One region of the Pseudobacter ginsenosidimutans genome, then DNA from elsewhere that is predicted to be linked to it. Evidence: riboswitches for the same ligand, from Rfam matches in the RefSeq annotation. Region 1 holds a riboswitch; each other region holds the start of a gene.

What was found. A riboswitch is a leader RNA that binds a small molecule or an ion and turns the genes downstream of it on or off. The one in region 1 is predicted to bind S-adenosylmethionine.
Region 2: another riboswitch for S-adenosylmethionine. It lies ahead of FSB84_RS01470 (trans-sulfuration enzyme family protein); the one in region 1 lies ahead of FSB84_RS28225 (SusC/RagA family TonB-linked outer membrane protein).
Region 3: another riboswitch for S-adenosylmethionine. It lies ahead of FSB84_RS12870 (RteC domain-containing protein); the one in region 1 lies ahead of FSB84_RS28225 (SusC/RagA family TonB-linked outer membrane protein).

The regions. Positions count from the first base shown of each region.
Region 1 covers NZ_CP042431.1:7,224,505-7,230,252, reverse strand. Annotated here, with positions in the region: gene FSB84_RS28230 (RagB/SusD family nutrient uptake outer membrane protein) at 1-319, opposite strand, end outside; gene FSB84_RS28225 (SusC/RagA family TonB-linked outer membrane protein) at 342-3,428, opposite strand; SAM riboswitch class I at 3,738-3,844, opposite strand; gene FSB84_RS28220 (hypothetical protein) at 4,060-4,497, opposite strand; gene FSB84_RS28215 (hypothetical protein) at 4,542-5,021, opposite strand; gene lpdA (dihydrolipoyl dehydrogenase) at 5,238-5,748, opposite strand, start outside.
Region 2 covers NZ_CP042431.1:368,329-374,076, reverse strand. Annotated here, with positions in the region: gene FSB84_RS01480 (homoserine dehydrogenase) at 1-437, opposite strand, end outside; gene queF (preQ(1) synthase) at 477-917, opposite strand; gene FSB84_RS01470 (trans-sulfuration enzyme family protein) at 930-2,117, opposite strand; SAM riboswitch class I at 2,365-2,485, opposite strand; gene FSB84_RS01465 (porin family protein) at 2,587-3,228, opposite strand; gene FSB84_RS01460 (OmpA family protein) at 3,360-4,037, opposite strand; gene uvrA (excinuclease ABC subunit UvrA) at 4,389-5,748, shown strand, end outside.
Region 3 covers NZ_CP042431.1:3,159,661-3,165,408, reverse strand. Annotated here, with positions in the region: gene FSB84_RS12885 (peptidase associated/transthyretin-like domain-containing protein) at 1-67, opposite strand, end outside; gene FSB84_RS12880 (FecR domain-containing protein) at 83-1,087, opposite strand; gene FSB84_RS12875 (RNA polymerase sigma-70 factor) at 1,100-1,660, opposite strand; gene FSB84_RS12870 (RteC domain-containing protein) at 1,796-2,371, opposite strand; SAM riboswitch class I at 2,693-2,837, opposite strand; gene ilvA (threonine ammonia-lyase IlvA) at 2,951-4,207, opposite strand; gene ilvC (ketol-acid reductoisomerase) at 4,491-5,570, opposite strand; gene ilvN (acetolactate synthase small subunit) at 5,621-5,748, opposite strand, start outside.

The DNA.
Region 1 (5,748 bases):
TCTGTGTTTTATCATTGATCTGTGTGAACCGGTAAATAGGAGCGTAACTGTATTTGGTAACGATGAGGTTCACGTCATTGGCCATTGCATCGCTCACCAGTGCGATGGTTTTGAATCCGGGATTACCGAATATACCTCCGTAGAAATCATCCATCTTGGATGCCCATGCGCCTTCATAGATGGCGGTGAGATTGGTTACATTCTTCAATGCTATTTCTTCTTCCACAGCATTGGAAGGAGCGGTTTCCAGCTGCTTGTTGCAACTGGCCAGCCCGATTACCAGTGCTGCGATATATAGAAAGTGATTATTCTTTTTCATGATTCAATTTTTACTGTTTACATTATAATCCTACCTGCAAGCCAACAGAAATGGTTTTCATCTGCGGATACTGGTAATAGGTAGTTCCTTCGATGGACTGTTCAGGATCCATTCCCTTATGCCCATAGAAGGTGAGCAGGTTCTCCGCAAGTGCATACACTTTTACATTTTTCAATCCGGCCCTGCGAACAAGATTGTCAGGCAGGTTATAACCGAGCTGTGCGGTCTTCAGCCTTGCATAAGTGGCGTCATAAAGCCAGCGGCTGGAAGTTTGTGTAAAGCTGAGATCGTCTGTGGTGGCGCGGGGCACATTGGTTGCCTTATTATCGGGCGTCCAGCGGTTAAGCAGTTCTGTGCTCCAGTTGCGGCCGGGATTCAATCCGCCTGACATCAGCTGTACATAATCAAGGTCAAGCACTTTACCTCCGAGGCTGTAGGCGAGTACGAAGCTGAGCTCAAAATCCTTATAGCTGAGTGAGCTGGTAAAGCCACCGGTGAGATCAGGAAGGGCCGTGCCCACATTGTAGAGTGTTCCTGAGCTGTAGGTGCCGGTTGTTTCTTTTTTGCCGTCCGCTGTAGTTTTGTACCAGAGCGGGTTTCCGGTGTTTGGATCTACGCCGGCCCATTCGCGGATAAAGAAATCGTAGATAGAACCACCCACGGCCAGCCTTTTGGTGCCACTGATGATCTCTTTCTGGGGAAGTTCCAGTATTTCATTTTTGTTGTGAGCGAAGTTGACGCCCACCTGCCATCTCCAGTCCTTATTGCTGACAGGAACAGCATTCAGCTCCACTTCAACACCGCTGTTGCGCAGCTTGCCGATATTGGCGCTGATGGAAGTAAACCCCGTGGAACCTGCCATGGGCCTTCCGTATAGCAGGTCCTTGCTGGTTCTGATATAATAGTTAACGGTCCCGTACAAGCGATTCTTAAAGAATCCGAAATCGGTCCCCAGGTTGAGTACCAGGTTGCTTTCCCAGCGAAGGTCGGGTGTGGGGAGCCTCGATGTGATGATACCGCCATTACCGAGATTGTTCTTGATGGCGTAAAGTGCCAGGTAGTTGTAATAACCTGTGAGCGCGTCGTTACCGGAAGCGCCATAGCTGGCTTTGAGCGTGAGCGAGCTGAGCCAGTTCACGGATTTGAGGAATTCTTCTTCAGACAATCTCCAGCTTGCACCGGCAGACCAGAAAGTACCCCAGCGGGAATCGGGAGAAAAGCGGCTGCTGCCATCGCGGCGGATCGATGCGGTAGCAAAATATTTTCCGAGATAATTGTATTGGCCCTGCCCGAAGAAACTGAGTTTCGCATATTCATCAGAGTTACCAGTGAAATCATTCAGCTGTGAAGCAGCGTTTGGTTCATAGAGGTCGGCCAGCGTGAATTTCTGACGGCTGCCGCTGAGGTCGCCGGTATTGAGCTGGTAGAATTCCTGGCCGGCCAGCAGGTTGAGGTGGTGGCCCGACTGGAAGTCCAGATCATAAGTAATGATATTGTTGAACGTATAGCTGAGGAAGCGGCTATTGCTTTTGCTCACAGAGCCTCCGATGCCTGCATCCTCACCCACCAGGGGATTGGTATAGAAATGCGAATTGGCGTTGATATAATCCAGGTTGAAGCTGGTCTTTACTTTCAGGTTGGCGAGGATGGCTGCTTCCAGGAAGGTCCTGGCAGAAATGTTCTCGCGCGTGTACCTTGATTTATTCAATGGTTGTGATCCGATCAGGTTGTAACGTGGCAATGCGCCATTGGGCCTGTAAGTGCCGTAATCGAATTGTTGCTGACCTTTTGCATCCAGCTTGTAGCTGCCATCAGGATTGCGCTGGTAGATGGGGTAGAAGCTGGGGATGGTCCTGCCAAACAATACCACGTTGGCCTGACGGCTGTCTGCAGAAACCGGATAGTCCTGCGAAGTGGAGCTACCATTCAGGTTCAATCCAACCTTCAGCCATTTCTTAGCCTGGATGGTGAGATTGCTTCTGAAATTATAGCGTTTGAAACCGGAGCCGAGAAAGGCGCCTTCATTATTCGTATATCCGGTACCGATATAGTAAGTGGTCTTGTCCGATCCCCCGCTTACATTCACCTGTGCCTGTGTGTATTTGGCTGGTTGAAGCATGGCGTCTTCCCAATCGTCGTTCCAGAGTGGCGTTGCGCCTGCCACGATCTTGCCGTTCAATCCAACAGGAGTTGGATAGTTTGCGCCATAAGGATTGATAGCGAGTTCTGATACAAGATTGTTGGTTGCTGTTTGAGCAGCCTGTTCTGCGCTTTGTCCGTTGGTGATGGCTTTATTGCGCAGCGCTTCCCAGAAATATTCAAAGTACTGATTGGTGCCGATCTTGTCGTAGTCCTTAACGGCGCGGCTGCTCCATCCCTGGTTGAGGGTGGCGTTCACGGCAATGTCCTCACCTTTCTTTCCCTGTTTGGTGGTGATGATGATCACGCCATTGGCGGCGCGGGATCCGTAGAGGTTGGCTGCAGCGGCATCTTTCAGGATATTGACCGATGCAATATCCGCCGGATCAATTGCATTGATGTCTCCATCATACGGAGCGCCATCGATCACGAAGAGGGGAGCGCTGCTGGCATTGATAGAGCCCACACCGCGGATGCGGATAGCAGAGTTATTTCCTGGTTGACCATTTGCGGAAGTGGTTTGAATGCCCGGCGCCAGTCCCTGCAATGCATTGGTGAGGTTGGGCGTAAGGCGGTTATTGATCTTGTCTGATCCGATAACACTTACTGCGCCGGGATAGCCGGAGCGTTTTACAGTTGTGTAGGCAACGGCTACCACTTCTTCGAGTGTGGAATTGGATGCCTTCAGCAGGATGGTGATATTGTTATCTGATTTCGCATCCACTTCAATGGTTTCCCTTCCTACAAAGGAGATGGAAAGCACTGCTTTTCCGTCGGGCAGTTCCAATTTGAATTTTCCCTGTTGATCTGTAGTGGTGATAAGGGATGATCTGTTCACTGTGATAGTGGCCCCTTCGAGGGGTTGCTTGCTTTCGGCAGTCAGCACAACACCCTGCAGGGTTCTTTTTTGTGCGTATAGCCCGATGCTGATGAGCAATGTCAGCAGAAGGGTTACATTTTTCTTAAGCATAACTTATTTATATTAATAGTAGACATGAAATTCCCGTTCCGGTGCAATGTCCGGTTTATGGCAAAACATCGGTTGTACAGGACAGTTAGTCCCGTTTCAGTTTCTTACTTTGTGTTCAAGTTGTGATGGGTGGTAGTATCTACCGCATACAGCAGCAACAACAACTAAGTTGCATGCGGTTATGTGAAGTGCATAAAAGTGGCAGAGTGGACAATACAGTTTTCATTTCAATGTGACTTTTATTTAGACAACAATCTACCAGAAAGTGATGCAACGGAAGTAAAACAGATTTGCAGGAAGTTTTCAACTACCTCATCTTTCTCCTGATCAGGAGCAGGAATTAGCACCTTATACCTGGTTGGTACAGGTTGCCAAGACGTCTCAGGGCCCTTCCCTCGGTCTATTCTGGATAAGTTGTTGTGAAAGAACTGATGTTTGAGGGTGCAAATATAAAATGCAATTGTTAGTCCACCAAAAAAGTAGGGTAATGATTGCCGAAAAGATATTTGAATGGTCATATTCAAGGAATAACTGTTCAGGAAAAATGGTTGGAGTGAAATTGTTTGTCGCTTTCGAGTCCTCACAGTGTCTTTTGCAATGAGACCTGCTCGGCATGGGGCCCCTGATCTTTCTATCTCTTTGCAATCATTCTCATTGCATCTTCAAAGAAAACGATCACATCCCGCTTCTTTCCATTGACAAACACTTTGAAAGTGCTTCCATTTTTCCTGGTTACAAGTAAATACGGGCAATAGGTGGAAGGTACATTCGTGATACTGTCTATCGATTTGATATCTTCATAAAAGGCATACTCGATCTGAGTTTTGCTGCTATCATGTTCGTCTATCCAATACTTCGCGATCCGTTTCTCCGTGAAGAAATTCCCTGCATTCTTAAACTTGTAATTGGAGTAGAATTTTATGATCTGTTCATTCTTATCCAGCAGACCAAGTTTCTTAATATAGCTTGTTTCCTGGCCAGGCATCTCTTTGCCGGATTTGATCTTGTTGCAGGCAATCAGGCAGATGATAGCCATTGCTGCAATAATGGAAAAGCGCTTGTTGATCATGGTTATAGGCTTATCAGGGTTCGGTCTGTTTGGATTTGATCATGCTATTTCATCCTGTTCAGGTATTCTTCCATCTTTTCACGATTCGCATTTGTTTTTTTAAGGTTCAGTAAGAGATCACATTCGTAGTTTTGAGTGTCTTCATTCCATGCGGCTTCACCTATGAAAGCGCCTCTTTCAACTGTTTCTCCTTTTTTCAATTGTACATCTTTCAGATCGCTCACTACCCAAAAAGTGGTGGAGTCGGTTTTAAACATTACGGCATATGTTCCTTCTATCTCGAAAGTGGTGATCACTGTTGCCTTACCGGGGCAGTACACATTTGCCGACTGCGATTGCAAACCGATCCCGATCATTTTCGGTTCACGACATCCGTTAGGGTTTACAATTGCTGGTCTTTCCACTGCGTTCACCAGAAAATATCTGATGCTGTCTGCTGTTGGGTTGGGGGACGATTGCGCCATTCCAACCGGAGTTGTCAGTGCAAGGATAAAGCTAGCCCCCAATGCTTTTAAGATGCTCATTTGCTGAAGGTTGCTTTCGGTTTTAAAATATGAAATATCGGGCAGACACGCAAGTGCCGCTCCGTACCTGCTTTTCGAATAACGGCAGGATAGCGTGATCAGTATGCGTGAAAGAATCATAAACCAGCCTTTCAGACAGATTTAACAGTTGGCCGGCCTGTACGCAAAAAAAAGCCGCTCCCATCGGGAACGGCTTCAATATGCTGTATAAAACGATTAGAGGTGGATAGCTTCGCCATACGCCACTTCGATAGCGTCTTTCACACTTTCGCTGATGGTGGGGTGTGGGTGGATGCTGTTCAGCACTTCATGGTAGGTGGTTTCCAGTTTGCGGCCTACCACTGTTTCGATGATCATCTCCGTTACATTGTAACCGATCATATGAGTACCGAGCCATTCGCCGTATTTGGCGTCGAAGATCACTTTTACGAAACCTTCGGTATGGCCTGCTGCAGAAGCTTTACCGGATGCGCTGAGCGGGAATTTGCCCACTTTGATCTCGTAGCCGGCTTCTTTCGCCTGTTTCTCTGTGAAGCCAACAGAAGCGATCTCAGGTGTGCAATAAGTACATCCTGGTACGTTACCATAGTCGAGCGCTTCAGGCTGGTGGTTGTATTTTTTCTCGTTGTAGGCAATGTTCTCCACACAGATGATGCCTTCTTTGCTGGCAACATGTGCGAGAGCCTGGCCGGGGGCGCAGTCGCCGATCGCATAGAAACCGGGAACA
Region 2 (5,748 bases), 940 kb from region 1:
TGGAGGAGATCGTTATCGTAATACTCTTCCAGGTTGCGGATCACGGGAATAGACGCACAGGCGGCGGCTTCGCAGAGGAAGGAGCGGTCTGTTTGTTTTTGCAGTTCCAGCAATTCAGGCAGGTGTTCTGCAATCATTTTCTTGCTGGCGCTTACAACATCTTTTCCATTCTTCAGAGCAGTGGAAACGATATGGAAAGCATTCTCGGATTCATTGATCACTTCCACGATCACATTGATCTCGGGATCATTGAGCAGAACGTCTTTATCTGTTGTGAAGAGAGAATCGGGTGCGTTGCGTTTCTTTTCCGGGTTCTTGATACATACCTTCTTTATGCTGGCTTTCAGTGAAGGCGTTTGCTGCAGCACTTTGTAAAGTCCTTCGCCCACTACGCCAAAACCGAATAAGCCGATCGTCAATTGTTTGTGTGCGTCCATCGTTGATGATTATATATTGAGTGTTTTATTAGATACAGATTACATGGTTACTTCCCATTCGTCTTCAATGAGTTTCCAGTCATTGAAGGCTTCTTTTCCGCCGCGGATCTTCCAGTCTGAGTCGATAGTCAGCTTGGAGCTGATGCCGCCTCTGGGATTGCAGATCATTACGAGCCGCATTCGCGCTGGTTCGTAAGCTGCCTGGAGATCATCATAAATGATATTGATCAGTCGCTCGTAGGAGGCAACGATGTTTCGCAGCTGGAAGATGTATTGTTTGAGTGATTTCAGTTCTATCACTTTTTTTCCGGGATAGAAGGTGAGGTAGATCACTGCAAAGTCCGGTTGCTCTTTTACACCGAGGAAGGTGAATTCGGGGATTTTGATCTTGATCTCGTACGCCTGGTCTGTAGGGTTCGGGATGCCTTTCAAAATGGTCCGGTCGATGTCTTTGTACGTTTTGATTATTTCCTGGCTCATAATATTTGAAACTTAACAGGCTGCTACTTGATGAGTATTTGATTTTTCGAGTTTGGCAGCGCTGGTATTGAATGCTTGATCGAGATCGCTGATCAGGTCCTGAACATCTTCGAGTCCGAGACTGAGTCTGATGAGGCTGTCTGAAACACCCGCCGCCTGGCGCTTTTCAGCGGGGATGGATTTATGCGTCATGCTGGCCGGATGGCTCACAAGGCTCTTGATGCCGCCGAGGCTTTCGGCCAGCTTGAATAATTTAGTGGATGTAACCAGTGCAGTGGCTGCATCGAGATGGTCCTGCTTCAGTGAGAAGCTTACGATACCGCCAAAACCTTTAGATTGCTTTTTAGCTGTTGCGTGATTGGGATGTGATGCGAGGCCGGGATAATACACTTTGTCAACTGCAGGATGCTGCTCCAGGTATTTTGCAATTGCGAGTGCGCTTTCACTGTGCTGGCGGATGCGGAGGTGTAATGTTTCGATGCCGCGGATCACCAGCCAGCTGTCGAATGGCCCGAGGATATTACCGGTTGCATTCTGATAGAATTTGATGCGTGCGCCGAGCTCGGGATCCTTGGTTACTACCAGTCCGGCGATCAGATCGCTATGGCCTCCGAGATATTTTGTGGCAGAGTGTACAACAATATCGGCTCCGAGCAACAGCGGTTGTTGCAGGGCGGGAGTAGCGAAAGTATTGTCAACACAAAGCCAGGCATTGCTTGCTTTGGCGATCTTCGCAATGGCTTCGATGTCTGAGATCTTCAAAGTGGGATTGGTAGGTGTTTCCAGCCAGATCAGTTTTGTTTTTGGTGTGATGGCATCCAGTACTTTGGCGGGATCGGATGTGTCAACAAAATTGATCTTGATACCGAATTGTTCATACACCTGTGTGAAGAGGCGGTAGGCGCCGCCATAGATATCATCTACAGCAACGATCTCGTCTCCTGTTTTGAGAAGTTTGGCAACGGCGTCGATGGCTGCGAGACCTGATGCGAATGCGAGGCCGGTTGCGCCGCCTTCGAGCTGCGCGATCAGTGATTCCAGTGTGGCGCGTGTGGGATTACCGCTGCGCGCATAGTCGTACCCTTTATTCACACCCGGTGCATCCTGCACGAAGGTGGAAGTCTGATAGATGGGCACGGATACAGCTCCGGTCAATGGATCAACGGGGATGCTGTGAATGAGTTGTGTTGTCGCTTGCATGATAAACAGTTTTTGTGATGAGTGCTTTTGTTGTTGTGTTTTTTCAGTCAGCACCATCGTTGATGATTGTTGAATAAACAGTGTTCTGCGACAGCCATTATCAAGAGTGGAGAACGATCGGAGAGCGTTGATTTGCGGAGATACCGGAGCTGGCAAGCGTGCCGGTAGGGGCAAAAAAAAACTCTTCCGATAGTCAGGAAGAGCTTTTCAATATGTTTTGAGGTCGTATTGTTTGAAGCTATTATCTGACTTATCAGTCCGTTGTTAAACGGTGGTATTGGCACCTTTTTCTTTCCGGCATTGCTGTCGTAAAGAATAGGTTGTCAAGGCTTCATCGGGCCATTTCCCTCTGCCTTTCTTGATAAGAGATGTAAAAAGAACTGGTGCAAAGATAATGAGCAAATCGAAATAAACAAAAAAACCTGGAGACCGAAGTCTCCAGGTTGTTATTACGGCGGAATGAGACCGATTAGAATCTGTAGCCTACAGATACACCAAATGAAGTATTTTTCATTTTGGTGTCATCCAGCTTTTCGCCCTGGAATTTTGGGGACAGGTTTGCCATACCCAACTGAGCGTTCAACTGAACTGAGAATTTGTTGGTAAATTCATAACCAAACAAAAGGTTTCCACCGAAGTCGAGACGTTTCATTGAATACAAATATTCATTCTCATTCTCAACATCATTGGTGAATTCAATATCCATGTCATCTCCATCTCCTTTGAATTTACCGCCTACAGCGATTCCAAGATAGGGGCCTACACCAAGGAGAAGCCTGCCTGTTCCAACTTCTGGTTTATACAGGAAGTTCACAGGAACTTCAGCATAGGAGATGTTGATTTTTCCATCGCCTTCGTCTGCTTTCGCTCCTTTTGTGCTGAACAGAACACCTGGCTGAATGAAGAATTCATCTGCAAGAGGAATTTCAGCGTTCACACCTACGTGGAAACCAGCTTTCATTTTGAGATCTAGATCATTTCCTCCAATCTCGCCATTCAAGTTAGTGAAGTTCACACCTGCACGAACACCGAAAGTGGTTTTGTTCTGTGCGGTTGCTGCACCTGCCATCAGAGCTAAAACTGCGCTAAGAGCCAAAAATTTCCTTTTCATTTTTTGGTTTTTTTATTTAAGAATTGAAATTAGGGCTGGATTATAAATAAGTAATTGATCTCGGATGCCCTGTTTAATTTCAATTTTCCCATGTTAATAAGCACAATATGCAAAAACGTATAATATGCTAATTAATTGTTCGATTCTTTCTTGGCATCAGATTTCATTTTCTCGTTGGCTGTGATCAGGAAGTTCACGCGACGGTTTTGTGCGCGGCCTTCGTCTGTGTCATTGGTAGCCACGGGAGCTGATTCACCATAACCTTTGGTAGTTACACGGCCTGAAGCAACACCATTCCTGGTGAGGTAACCGGCCACTGAAGTTGCCCTTCTCTGGGAAAGCTGCATGTTGTACTCATCGGTACCTCTTGAATCAGTATGCCCCTGAACCTCGATATTGGTATCAGGATACTCTTTCAGGATCTGAACCAGTTTGTTCAGGCTGTTCTCTGTTGCAGGAGTGAGGTCTGCCTTGTCGAAACCGAACAATACGGCATTCTTGTCTGCAAACTCAACAACGATACCTTCGCCAACACGCTCAACGGTAGCACCTGGTACTTCGTTCTTGATCTCAGCAGCCTGTTTGTCCATTTTCTTACCGATCACAGTACCGGTTACACCACCTACTGCAGCACCAATGATAGCGCCCAGTGCCGCATTACCTGCCACTTTACCGATGATGGCACCTGCCGCGGCGCCACCTGCCGTTCCGATCACTGCTCCTTTTTGAGTTTTGTTCATGCTGCTGCAGCCAGCTAATAAAACTGATGCTGCCATAAGTCCTGTCAGGGTGTTTTTAAGTAATTTCATAGTCTTTTTTTTTAATGTAATCAAGGTAACTTTCTAATGAACTGAGTGTTCGCTAATTATCAGAGCGGGCTTTATGATGCTGCAAAACTCATCAAAATTAGTTACAATCCGAAAATCAGAATATCCACCTGATCTTGAAAACTCATCCTTGCGCTTTCAATTTTTGTACCACATTCCCATTTTGTCACCTATCTCATTGAACCTGAATGCTAAAAAGTAGTAAGACTTCTACAACTTTTCCGCCCGCCTTTTGTTCTTATCTTTGATGTTTTCCCGGTTGGGACTGCAATTTGTGTATATATCTCACTAAAACCTCATCCCGGAAAAAATTTAAATACAGCCTCTGCAATTATGGCAAATGTGAAAGTAAACAAGGCAGTGTCAGGTGAAAACGGACAAAATAACGGAACCACACAGCAGGAAATGATCGATGTCTTTGGAGCCCGGGTACACAATCTCAAGAATATCGACATCAGTATTCCAAAAAATAAATTAGTGGTGATCACAGGTATCTCCGGCAGCGGAAAATCATCCCTCGCCTTCGATACCATTTATGCCGAAGGGCAACGCCGCTACATGGAAAGTTTCGGCGCTTATGCCAGACAGTTCATCGGCGATATGGAAAGACCGGATGTAGATAAGATCACCGGGCTTTCCCCCGTTATCTCCATCGAACAGAAAACCACCAATAAAAACCCGCGCTCAACCGTAGGCACTATCACCGAGGTATACGATTTCATGCGTCTCCTGTACGCACGTATCGGCGAAGCTTACAGTTACAATACCGGGAAAAAAATGGTGAAGTTCTCCGAAGAGGAGATCGTGAGCAACGTGTTCCAGCGTTTCACCGGAAAAAAGATCACCCTCCTGGCTCCACTTGTGCGTGGCCGTAAGGGACACTACCGCGAGCTGTTTGAAGATATCCGTAAGAAAGGGTACCTCAAGGTGAGGGTAGACGGTGAAGTGAAAGACCTGGTGCCGAAGATGCAGGTTGACCGTTACAAGATCCATGATATCGAAGTAGTGGTAGACAGACTCCCTGTTACACCTGATATGAAACTCCGCCTCAGCCAGAGTGTTCAGAAAACCTTGCAGACCGGCAAAGACCTGATGTTCCTCCTGGTGAACGACAGCGATAAAGTGATCCAGTACTCCAAACAACTGATGTGCGAAGACACAGGCATCAGTTACGAAGAACCTTCTCCCAACTCATTTTCGTTCAACAGTCCTTACGGAGCATGCCCCACCTGCAAAGGACTTGGGGTAGTCTACCAGGTAAGCATGGACGCGATCATACCGGATCCTGAACGCAGTATTAATGAAGGCGGTATCGCACCATTGGGCGAAGAAAGGGAGAACACCATCTTTAAACAGGTACAGCAACTGGCGAAGAAACATAAATTCAAAATGGATGTGCCGGTAAAGGACCTTCCCGCCAAAGCCATGAATATTTTGTTGTACGGCAACGAAACCGGCCCGGAAGAAGATGAGCACCTCGATTTTGATACGGTGGATACTGAGGCTAACTTATACATGACGGAGTTCGAAGGTATCGTGCCCCAGCTCAAACGCTGGTTCGCGGCCAGTTCCAGCGATGCCATCCGCCAATGGGTAGAGCAGTTCATGGAATTGAAAGCATGTCCCACCTGCGATGGGGCCAGGCTGAAAAAAGAAAGTCTCTGGTTCAAAGTGGACGGAAAGAATATTTCCG
Region 3 (5,748 bases), 3.7 Mb from region 1:
GGAAAAAGAATAGTAAGGAGAGCAAAGCGCAAAGGCCCGTCTTTTTCACATTGATTATTGTTCTCATGCTGCTGTACTATGCCTATTTCAGTATGATGAGGGAATCCTTTCTTTCCACGGTGATCTCATATAATGGATAGGAAGTTTCTACGATCATATCGAGCAATTCCTGCAACGACATATTGTAATAAGTTCCCGTGAACTGTATATTCCTGAATGAAGGATTTTCGATCCGGATATTCACATTGTAGGATTCGTTCATTGCCTGTACTAACTTCCAGAGCGGAGTATCATCGCAAACAAATTCGCGTGTCCGGTAGAATTTATAGAACTGATCTGTTACAGGTTCCTTCACCAGAACCGTATCACCGGTTTCGATCTCCAGTTTTTCTTTTTGCTTCAGCTGCACGGACTTTGCAGCGTGCTCCACTTTCACCATTCCGCTTTCCACCACCACTTCCGTTTTCCCTTTATTGCTTTTTACATTGAAGGAAGTACCCAGAACAGTAATGGTAACATCATTGATGGTAACGATGAATGGTTTCGCTTTATCTGCTTTCACCTGAAAGAAGGCTTCGCCATTGAGTTTCACAGATCTGTCCTTTCCCCTGAAAGCATCTGCATAGGAGATGGTGGAATTCTTATTGAGGGTAACAACCGAACCATCGGGCAGTGTTTCGGCCTTTGACTGGGTTTGCGTGGCCAGCACTACTTGTTTATTGGACTTGAATGGCACAAGAATAAAAAAGAGCAGGGCGGCCACTCCCACCAGCATGATAACGGCGGCGGCTATGCGCGTATCGTACCATTTTGTGCGTGCGGGTTCCACCACGGTCATTACGGGGCGGGTTTCTTCGCCACTGATCCGCTGCTGGAATCTTTTCCAGGCATCGTTCTCATTCACGGAACTTTTGGCTGCCAGTTCCTGGCTTTCGTCCCAGATGAATTTGAACTGCTCATAATAACGCTGATGGTCAGGGTTGGCATCGATCCATTGCTCCACCTCTTTCCGTTCACCGGCAGACGCCTCACCCAACAGGTATTTCACCAGCAGGTCATCACTTATATTGTAAAATTCGGCATTCAATCAGTTTTCGTTTTAGAGGTTGGTCAGGATTATCAATAACAGTGGCAGGAAGTCTATCAATTTGCTTCGCAGCAATTTGAGTGCCTTCCCCATCTGGTTTTCTACGGTTTTGATGGAGATGCCCAGCCGGTCGGCAATCTCCTGGTATTTGAGTTCTTCAAAACGGCTCATCTGGAAAATGGTGCGGCATTGTTCCGGAAGCTCGCTCATGGCTTTCCGCAACTTTTGTTCAAGGTCGCTCAACAATACTTTTTTTGAAGCAGAATCAGTCTGCTCTTTCATTTGATAAGAGGCATGCGCCTGATAGGCCAATCTTACTTTCTGATGTTTGATGTGATTCAGGCTTTCGTTGTAAACGGCCCTGTACAGATAAGCGGTGAGCGAAGTTTCAATCTCGAGATGTCCTTTCTTTTCCCAGATCTTGCAGAATACGTTCTGGACCATCTCTTCAGCAACCATATCATCTTTAACTATCGTATATGCATAGGAGTGAAGGCTCTTAAAATGACTTTTAAAAACATTCTCAAATGCTGTGCCCAGCAAGTGTGTACTCCCTGCTTCCGATACTGCCATTCGTAGATTTTGAAATCTGGCGCCAAAGATAACTGCTTCGCCCAATTGACCTTTATTAATATGACAACCGGAAAATGGCTTACCCCTATGGCAGTATGCAGGTTTAACTAAAAAAATAGCGGCACAACATCAAACTTACTGTGATTCAACCGTTTGAATTTTTCGTTTTACGTAGCTGAGGTATTTGTCGCGGGCCTGGATGGCGGCGAACAGGCCGTCGTGGGAAGAGTTGTTGTGAAAGGAGATGGTCCCGTGATGACTTCTGTATGCAACGGGCACAGAGGGATCTTGCGGATGGACTGTACGGACAAAATAAACTTCGTCCATTTCAGTTCTGCCCGTCTTGTAATAGTGATAGAATTGTTCGTTCTCTTCGAGGAATTTTTCGGCGTGGCGTAGCTCTTTTCTCCAGAAATTACTGATCTCCTGTACATCGCTGCCTGATTCCGGGTGGAACAACGCAGCTTTATACACCAGTGCAAAGTATTCCAGCATTCCGGTAAAGGCCGGCTTCACTGTTTTGAAGAACCAGATCTCATCATTGATGGTGCGGAACTGGCGATGATCCAGCAGTTGCAGTAAGGCATTCCAGTTACGTTCGCAAGTTTGAAAGCAGCATTCGATCTGTTCTTTCTCAGTGGCATACCGTTTACCGCAGTCTTCCATCTCAACCAGCATTTTTTCATACAGTTGACGATATTGTTCTCTCATAGCTCAGACAGTTAAAGCAAAGTACTTGCCCTTTGTTTCGCTTTGAAACATCGTATTACCCTGACCAAAGTGTAATAACCTGTTACAACTGTCCCTACGTGAATGCGGTTCTAAAAAAAAGCAGGGAAAGTAAAAACAATCCCTGGTTAGACCAAACGGTCACATGAGAAAATCTACTATTAAACAAACGTACATGTAAGCGCCCGGTACTGGGTTTCAGAGGAGGCGCAAACAAAAAAGCTCATCTGATATATAGTCAGACGAGCTTCAATTATATAGGAATGCCCATACAGGCATATTCACCATTCAAAGCTATACTCTGACTTATCTTTCCCCCATCATGGCAGGGGGTAGGAATTGGCACCTTTTCCAACAGTTATACAAACGACGATGCACTATGTCTGCTCTGTTGGAAGGTTGTCAAGGCGTCATCGGGCCCGTTTCCCTCTGCCTTTCTTGATAAGTTATTCCTTAGAACGTGGCAAATATATACATGAATCTCGTGGATTCATATACTTCCCGAAAATTTTTTTATTGTGTTATTACAACACTAAATCCTGCCTTTATCCAGAGAACCTGTTACACCAGATATCCGAAGAGCGTATCGTCTTTGTTCAGCTCAGTGTAATTGATCTGGTATTGCTGCATGTTCTTCAGCAATGCATCATAATCTTCCCGCTTCCGGAGCTCGATCCCAACCAAAGCAGGTCCGGTTTCCTTATTGTGTTTCTGATAATATTCAAACCTGGTGATATCGTCTTCTTGTCCCAGTACATGATTCACAAATTCTTTCAGCGCGCCGGGCCTTTGGGCAAACCGGATGAGGAAATAATGTTTCAGTCCTTCGTACTGAAGGCTGCGTTCCTTGATCTCCTGCATGCGGTCGATATCATTGTTGCTGCCACTCACTACGCAAACCACGGTCTTCCCTTTGATCTGTGCAGCATAGTCGTCCAGCGCAGCAATGCTGAGTGCTCCTGCGGGCTCTACCACAATCGCATCTTCGTTATAAAGTTTGAGAATAGTGGAACAAACTTTTCCTTCCGGCACCAGGTGCATTTCGCTGAGCACTTCCCGGCATAGTTCGAAGGTGATCTCCCCTACTCTTTTCACGGCAGCGCCGTCTACAAATCTTTCGATATTATCAAGCGTTACCGGGTGACCTGCTTCCAGCGCCTGTTTCATGCTGGGTGCACCTTCCGGCTCCAGGCCAATGATCTTTGTTTTGGGTGAATAGGTTTTGAAGTAAGACCCAACACCGGCGCTGAGGCCGCCGCCGCCAACGGGCACAAAGAGGAAATCCACTTCGCTCTGGTCTTCCAGGATCTCCAGCCCTACGGTTCCCTGTCCTTCAATGATGCGCAGATCATCAAATGGCGGGATGAAGGTCATGCCATTGGCTTCAGTGAATGCGCGTGCTGCTGCAGCGCAATCGTCGAAGGTATCGCCAACGAGCCTGATCTCGATATTATCTTCCCCGAACATCTTGGTTTGTGAAACCTTCTGATTGGGTGTAATGATGGGCATGAACACCACACCTTTCACGTTGAGTCTTTTACAGGAGAAAGCAAATCCCTGTGCATGGTTACCGGCGCTTGCGCATACCACGCCTTTGGACATTTCCCCCGGTTCAAGGCTGCTCATCATATTGTAGGCGCCGCGCAGTTTGTAGGAGCGCACCACCTGCAGATCCTCACGCTTGAGATATACCTGGGCCCCGTACTTACGGCTTAGATTATGCGAATACTGAAGGGGCGTTCTGTTCACCACTTTGCGCAGGCGCATAGCCGCTTTGTGGAATTCGAGGGCCGCCATCAGGTTTGTAGTAGTGCTCATGTTTTGTTGCAGGTTCAGGCGCCTGCCCGCCATTTTTGGGTGCAGTCGCTCGCGTCCCCGCGAGTGACAACTATTTTGTCGCCTCCGGCGACACGGTGCCCGCCAGAGGCGAGCCAATAAATGTCACTCGCGGGGACGCGAGCGACTGCTCTCCGAAACTACATCAATCATTGCAGGGGCGGGGCGGACAACTGCCGTGAACAGTTCCGTTGGTCCGGGGTCTGAAGCCCCCCATTCCGCAGGCTGGCCACAGGCAGCCGCCGCATAACCCTTGCAAAAAATCTTAATTGGCCGCTACTGCTTTTGCAGGTTGCGCCGCCTGGTTTTCAGGACGCAGACTGCGCACTGTTTTACCGGCTTGCCACAGTTCGCTTTCGCGGAGCTCTTTCAGTTCTGCTTCCAGTTTCTCACGATAATCAACCTGGCTGTTGCTGCTGATAGAACGGGCTGCTTCTTTACCAGCTGCCACACTCTCATACAGCTCAGTGAATACAGGCAGTGTAGCGTCGCGGAATTTTTTCCACCAGTCCAGTGCACCGCGTTGAGCAGTGGTAGAACAGTTGGCATACATCCAGTCCATTCCGTTCTCAGCCACCAATGGCATCAGGGATTGTGTGAGCTCTTCAACAGTTTCGTTGAATGCTTCAGATGGCGTGTGACCTTTTTTGCGCAGCACTTCGTACTGTGCAGCGAAGATGCCCTGGATAGCGCCCATCAGGGTGCCGCGCTCACCAGTAAGATCGGAGAATACTTCTTTCCTGAAATCAGTTTCAAACAGGTAACCGCTACCGATAGCGATGCCCAGCGCCACCACTCTTTCAAAAGCGCGGCCTGTTGCATCCTGGAAGATAGCGTATGAGCTGTTCAGACCACGGCCCTGCAGGAACATCCTGCGGAGTGATGTACCGGAACCTTTGGGCGCTACGAGGAACACGTCCACATCAGCAGGAGGAATGATACCGGTCTGATCATTATAAGTGATACCGAAGCCATGAGAGAAATACAGGGCTTTGCCGGGAGTCAGATATTTCTTTACTGTAGGCCACATGGCGATCTGTGCAGCATCGCTGAGCAGATAGCAGATCACGGTTCCGCGTTGCAGCGCTTCTTCGATCTCGAAGAGGGTTTCACCGGGAACAAAACCATCACGAACGGCTTTATCCCAGCTTTTTGAATTCTTGCGCTGGCCTACAATCACATTCACACCATTGTCTTTTTGATTGAGGGCTTGTCCGGGACCTTGCACACCGTAACCGATCACGGCCACTACTTCATCCTTTAAGATTGACTGCGCTTTGGCCAGAGGAAATTCTTCGCGGGTTACTACATTTTCTTCAACACCGCCGAAATTGAGTTTTGCCATTGTCGTAATTGTTTATGGTTGTTAGAAAGCTTGGTTGCTTGTTATAGAAATTACATTGTGAATACTTCGTCATTGCGATTGAGGAACTCGTTCTCCACCACTTCTTCGCTGGGAACGGTTTCTTCAAATTCTTTCAGCTTTTCGTGGAAGCCGCTGCTGGCCTTGATGATGGCCACAC